DNA from 2 places in the Priestia sp. FW507-14D1A genome. Region 1 is predicted to be linked to the other one. Evidence: a T-box and tRNA genes for the amino acid it is inferred to sense, from the RefSeq annotation. Region 1 holds a T-box; the other holds one or more tRNA genes.
What was found. A T-box is a leader RNA that pairs with one kind of tRNA and senses whether it is charged. The one in region 1 lies ahead of ileS (isoleucine--tRNA ligase), so its partner is inferred to be a tRNA-Ile.
Positions count from the first base shown of each region.

Region 2: it has a tRNA-Ile gene. The T-box ahead of ileS (isoleucine--tRNA ligase) is inferred to sense a tRNA for this amino acid. The anticodon was not compared.

Region 1 covers NZ_JBYSWQ010000003.1:362,018-365,427, forward strand. The annotation lists gene ileS (isoleucine--tRNA ligase) at 1-1,503, opposite strand, end outside; T-box leader at 1,556-1,797, opposite strand; partial or broken gene AC3WJG_RS15455 (DUF4357 domain-containing protein) at 1,887-2,030, opposite strand; gene AC3WJG_RS15460 (DUF6037 family protein) at 2,161-2,817, opposite strand; gene cotR (sporulation hydrolase CotR) at 3,108-3,410, shown strand, end outside.
Region 2 covers NZ_JBYSWQ010000001.1:1,191,555-1,194,964, forward strand. The annotation lists gene AC3WJG_RS06595 (MFS transporter) at 1-793, opposite strand, end outside; gene sodA (superoxide dismutase SodA) at 923-1,531, opposite strand; tRNA gene AC3WJG_RS06605 (tRNA-Ser) at 1,729-1,821, opposite strand; tRNA gene AC3WJG_RS06610 (tRNA-Ile) at 1,833-1,909, opposite strand; tRNA gene AC3WJG_RS06615 (tRNA-Asn) at 1,913-1,987, opposite strand; tRNA gene AC3WJG_RS06620 (tRNA-Met) at 2,028-2,101, opposite strand; tRNA gene AC3WJG_RS06625 (tRNA-Asn) at 2,103-2,177, opposite strand; gene AC3WJG_RS06630 (DUF456 domain-containing protein) at 2,240-2,725, opposite strand; gene AC3WJG_RS06635 (hypothetical protein) at 2,752-2,946, opposite strand; gene AC3WJG_RS06640 (DUF1189 domain-containing protein) at 3,061-3,410, shown strand, end outside.

The DNA of each region.
Region 1 (3,410 bases):
CGGACACGTTAGCTGCACGTCATCTACATACGGCTTATGAAGTTCAATGCTGTCACCAACGGAATGAGACGCATGATTTTGCAGCTCTTTGATGCTTTTCGGAGCTACTTGATGCTGACATTTCCCGCATTCCCATACGTTCAGCGGCGTTCCCCAGTAGCGTTTTCTGCTGATGTTCCAATCCACCATATTTTCTAAAAAGTTGCCAAAGCGACCGTGCTTGATATGATCCGGGTACCACGTCACGCTTTCATTGTTTTTCAAAAACTGTTCCTTTAACGCCGTCGTTTGGATAAACCAGCTTTCATTTGCGTAATAAAGAAGCGGCGAGTCGCATCGCCAGCAAAACGGATAGCTGTGCTCATGCTTTTCTTTATGATACAGCACGTCTTGATTTGCTAAGTAGCGCACGATATCAACTTCGCAGTCTTTTACAAAACGTCCTTTAAACGGCGGCACTTCAGCCGTATACTGCCCTTTTTCATCCACCACGTTCACAAATGAAAAGCCGTTTTCTTTTACGACTCTGTAATCATCTTCGCCGTATGCAGGTGCTAAATGAACAACTCCTGTTCCGCTTTGATCCGTTACGTAATCAGCCGTTACGACTTCGTGCCCTTTTTCCACTTTCACAAAATTAAACGGCGGCTCATACGACATCCCTTTTAACTCATTTCCTTTATGTTGAGATAAAACCGTATACTCTCCTTTTAACACTTTGTCTGCGAGTGCTTCTGCCACTATATACACGCTGTCGCCTTGCTGGGCTCGAACGTAGTTCATCTCTTCATGCACCGCAAGCGCCACGTTTGACGGAAGCGTCCAAGGCGTTGTCGTCCAGCCTAAAAAATACTCATTATCGCGGTTTTTCACTTTAAATTTCACCGTTACCGTTAAATCTTTTACATCTTTATACCCTTGCGCTACTTCATGCGAACTTAATGATGTTTGACAGCTCGGGCAGTAAGGTGATACGCGGTGGCCTTTATAAAGAAGTCCTTTATCATGAATCGTGCCAAGCACGTTCCATACACTTTCAATGTATGAATTCTCCAAGGTGATGTAAGGGTCTTCCATATCAACCCAATAGCCAAGCTGCTCCGTGAACGTGCGCCACTGCTTTTCATACACAAACACACTTTCCTTACACTTGTTGATAAAAGCTTCTACGCCGTATTTTTCAATGTCATGCTTCCCCGATATCCCGAGCTGCTTTTCGACACCGAGCTCTACCGGCAGTCCGTGCGTATCCCAGCCTGCTTTTCGGATCACTTGATGCCCCGTCATCGTTTTATAACGAGCCACCACGTCTTTAATCGTCCGGCCTAGCGCGTGCCCCACGTGAGGCAAACCGTTGGCTGTTGGAGGCCCTTCATAAAATACAAACGAAGGATGCCCTTCTCGATTTTGAACCGACTGCTGAAACACATTTCCTTTTTGCCACTGCTGCTGGATACGCTGTTCGCGCTCTTGCGAAGACTCCCTTACATTCACTTCTTTCATGTGATACCACTCCTTTTAAAGTTAAAAGCACACAAAGAAACCCGTCCCTATGACTAGGGACGGGTTTTAACCGCGGTACCACCCTGGCTTCTATTGATCCGTTCATCAATAGCACTCAGCAACGTACAATCATACGCGTTCTTTTTAACGGTAGACTACCGTTCAAACTTACTTATCGTTCAGTTTGACTTCTCAGAGAGGATATTCCCCTGCAGCTTGAACACCGGCTTTCAGCTATCACCAGCTCTCTGTGGAACAAACTTGCAGCGTACTGATTCTCTTCAACGAATTTGTGTGCTTTTATTAGTAGTTATTGTATGCGGTTTGGAAGGGAATGTCAATGTTTTGAAATCCTTATTGAGATCAAAAGGTTTAGATCTAGGTTATTTTGTTTCTACACTTAACATTTGTTCGAGTTTATTACGCGCCGTTATCCCGTTCTTATCTTTCCATTCAGAAGTTCCGCTGCTTCTTCGCTGTGTAATAAATATGGCTGCGGCTGAGACGGCACAGAAAACATGGTCTTGTACAAGTACATATCACACATCTTTGCTTTCTAATACATTACTTTCATAAACATCGCGACGTTTACAATATAAATTATAAGACACCTTTTATAACTAAGGGAAAGCTAATATAAAAAGTAAAAATTTTTATTTATGAATTATTTTTCTTTTCTTTCCAGCGCAAAAGAATATCCTCATCTGTTTTTTGTCTTGAAGGATCCTCAGAAAAACAAAAACTTATTGTAGTATCATCCTTTAGTTTCTCAAATAATTCTGGTCTGAATATTGCTGCTTTTTGATTATTCTCAGGACTCCGTTGTCCTGATGTACCATCTTTTTTGGTTCCATTTCTCTTTACACCAATACAATAAATGCCCTTAGAAGAATCCGTGTCCGTTTTATTCAAGTACTCTGTTATAGAACTCTTTAAATCTATCTCTTTATCAACTATTAATTGGCTTGGAATAAAAGTGGAGAACTGCTGTGTAAATTGTTGAATAACATCTCCCAAGTTTTCTTTATATTCAATCCCAAAAAATTTTCTAAATGATTTCATATCAGAGATATGTATCTTATACAAATCTGCATAGGTACAAAAATTTTCGTTCCTCCCCCTCTTTTTAATAAACTCAAGCTTTACAATTGCATACTTACTGTCTTTCTTTTCGCGTTCTGAATAAACTTTCACTAGAACAATATATTCTTGCTTTTTGTACTGAAATAGAAAAACGTCTACAGCCCAATTTCGTTTTTTTAATTCATCTCTTATAATTTTCAAATTTTCTAAAGGTGCCTTTTGTTTATTCAAAATATTCCTCCTATCCCTTTTCTTAATTTCCGAAAAATATTTTTTATAATTATAAAAAATATTTTTACAGAGTATATCAAAAAAATGGAATTTCATGAAGTCTAAACTTATTTTAAGATAAGTAAAAAGTTAAGACAAAACTAAAAGACATAAGCCTCTCCTAATACTAAACTCGTATCCTATAAGCTTCCTGAAGAACTGATAAAAGCGATTACTCATACTTATCCAACACATCAAATAAACATATACAGAATAATACCTCTCATGAGATTCGAAAGGAGAAATCACCTTTGACAAAATATCGGATTATGACCTTTGATGGAGGCGGTACTTTAGGTGCTTTAAGTTTACAGCTTTTGAATAGATTGGCTTATCAAAACCCAAAGTTAATTAGTGAAACCGATGTTTTTTCAGGAAATTCGATTGGTTCATTTACTGCTCTTGCATTAGCAAGCGGAAGATCACCAGAAGAGACGTTTCAGTTTTTCAAAGATCACATCTTACCGGCGTTCAGCGTTTCCCGACCGGGCGGACCTGTCTTTAACCAGCAACTACCCTATTCTGGCTTTATTAAAGCCATACGAACATTTTTC
Region 2 (3,410 bases), on a different contig from region 1:
CAACTGCTGAATTCACCAGTCCATATGTTCCTAAAGCTAGTTCACTTCCCGTCGTAATAAATACCATGACGGATACAACAAAAATGAACGTACCTTCACGCAACCCTTGAAAGAAATGAGCCTGCAATATTCGATTCCAGTCTTTATTGACTTTTCGTTCAGCCCATACTTCTTTAAATTTGTATACTCCTTCCGCTGCGCGTCTTGTAATAAAAAAACTAAGCACAACGGCACCGATAAACAATAGCAGTGATACACCAAACACGATTTTATACCCAAGTGATTCATACAAAGCGGAAATAACAAAGCCCGCTCCTAAAGGACCAATCATCCCTGCAAAAGAGTTTAAGATCCCTAAAAATCCGTTAAAAAAGTCTCTTGTATCAGGTTCTGTAATTTCAAAAGTTAGCACATTAAAAGCTAGCCAATAAAAGCCGTATCCTATACCCAGCAGTCCGCCAAGCAATACTAAATACTGGGCTGCGTTAGCTCCACTGATTAATACAGCGATATAAAAAACAGCTAAAAAAGATACACCTAATCTTAAAACCACAACCCGGTCAATTCGTTTGGCCCATTTACCTGCTAAAATAAACGTAAGCGGCTGAAGCACCACTACCGCTAAATTATAAATAGCGAGATCCGAAAATTCGCCTGATTGTTTCCACAGATAAATGTTAACAAACGAATTGGAAATTGAAATAGCCAAGGCATAAAGACCGCCTATAATTAAAAGCAAAAGTAAATCTTTACTAACTTCTACATCTCCAACTACTTTTTTTAATAAAGGCATATCAAAAAACTCCTTTTCTCTTCTACACCTAGTGTGTGAAAAAGAAAAGGAGATATGTAAAAGAATTGGAAAACAAAAAAGCCAGTAAAGGTAATAATTACTTTACTGGCTCTTAAATACGTCTTCAGCTTATTTTGCAGCGTCGTAACGTTTAGCAACTTCGTCCCATTTTACAACATTAAAGAATGCTGAAATGTAATCTGGACGGCGGTTTTGGTAATTTAGGTAGTAAGCGTGCTCCCAAACGTCTAGACCAAGAATTGGCGTTTTGCCTTCCATTAATGGGCTATCTTGGTTTGGTGTGCTTGTTACTTCTAATTCGCCGTTGTTTACAACTAACCAAGCCCAGCCAGAACCGAAGCGAGTTTTAGCTGCATTTGCAAATTCTTCTTTGAATTGATCAAAGCTGCCGAATTTGCTAGCGATAGCGTCTGCTAATTCACCAGTTGGAGCACCGCCGCCGTTAGGGCAAAGGATTGTCCAAAATAATGAGTGGTTCGCATGACCGCCACCGTTATTGCGTACTGCTGTACGGATATCTTCAGGAACAGCATCTAAGTTTGAAATTAACTCTTCAATACTTTTGCTTTCTAAATCCGCTTTGCCTTCAACAGCAGCGTTTAGATTTGTAACATATGTGTTGTGATGTTTTGTGTGGTGAATATTCATTGTTTCTTTGTCGATATGTGGTTCCAGTGCATCGTATGCATAAGGTAGTTCTGGTAATTTGTAAGCCATGAATAATTCCTCCTTCAAAATATGTAAGCATTTTGGCGCAAAAGCACCATATACGTTTAGATTAGCAAATTTACCCTACTGTTTCAAATAAAAAGTTCCTAATCCATGATTTATATTTACCTAATTCCCATTCGCTATTCTTTTAAACATAAAAAAAGCTTCTTTTTCTCAAAAGAAGCTTTGAATAGACAATAGTATGGCGGAGGAAGAGGGATTCGAACCCCCGCGGGCTTTAACACCCCTGTCGGTTTTCAAGACCGATCCCTTCAGCCGGACTTGGGTATTCCTCCAACCCTATAAATGGTGGACCCTGCAGGACTCGAACCTGCGACCGGACGGTTATGAGCCGTCTGCTCTAACCAGCTGAGCTAAGGGTCCACATGGCTCCACAGGTAGGACTCGAACCTACGACCGATCGGTTAACAGCCGATAGCTCTACCACTGAGCTACTGTGGAACAATATGAATTATGTATGTCACAAACGCAAATTGGAAAATAGCGGCGGAGGGGATCGAACCCCCGACCTCACGGGTATGAACCGTACGCTCTAGCCAGCTGAGCTACACCGCCATGGCTCCACAGGTAGGACTCGAACCTACGACCGATCGGTTAACAGCCGATAGCTCTACCACTGAGCTACTGTGGAACAATATAACATTTACTAGCGACATTAAAAATTTAACATGTTTCTAGCCTAAAGTCAATATATTATTTTAAAACAGCGTATAAAAAATAGGCAATCATCAGCAGTTGAATAAATCCTTTTGAAATAGCGCCACTAAAAAAGCCAATAACCGAACCTACTCCAATTTTTACTGCGTTGCTAATTGTGGTCCGATGAACAATCAGTTCTCCTACAATCGCTCCGATAAATGGCCCTAAAATAATTCCAAATCCCGGAATGACAAACGGACCCACAAGCAGCCCAACTGTACTTCCCCAAACACCTGCTTTAGTGCCTCCGAATTTTTTCACACCAATAATATTAGCTATATAGTCTGCTAAAAAAAGTGCGACAACTAACAATCCTTGTATCACCCAAAATAACCAGCTATAGGAGCTAAAATCATAAAATAAACCGTATATAACAAATCCCAGAGCTACAAATAGCACGCTTGGGATGATGGGATAAACCAACCCAACAAACGATACAACAAAGCTAATGATAATTAATGCCCAACATAAAATAGCCATGCCCGCACCTATCCTTTTTATTATTACTATTTATCATACAATAACCACTCCCATAAAGAAAGACCTTGCACGACGAGTCCTTCCTTTATTTTACTTTCGAATACGATTTTTGAGTGTACCTCTGCAATATTAACAGCACGGTCCTCAAGCTGCCCGTAATATCCCCCAAAAACAATGACAGGGAAACCTGTACATATACGCATAAGATGTGCTTGTGACAAAACGCTCCACCGCATCATTGTAATTGGTAACGGTTTCTAAAATCTATTGTAAACCTTAAATTTTCGCTATAAAATAAGATATAACCAGAATCTTCAATAAGAGGAGGCTTTACAATGAGCATGCTGAAAAAGATGGCATGGAGTTTTACTTCCTTCAAAAAAATAAGGTCGCTTCGCTTTGAGCATACGAATAAAACAATTGGCTTTGTGCTGTTTTTAACATTTATTTCTTTGCTGCCTACATTTTTCTTTATGACTTTGACGATTGTAAATGGCTATCATATCGCTACTACAGATCTTCCGAAATCTGTTTCTTCTTTTTCTATTTCAAACTCACAGCTTACGTCAAGTCAACCTTTCACAAAAAAAGTAAATGGTACCGCTTTTATCTTAAACCCCTCACAGTCTATTGAACGGTTTCATTCCCCTGCTCATGCCATTGGTTTTTTAAAGGATGGAATTTA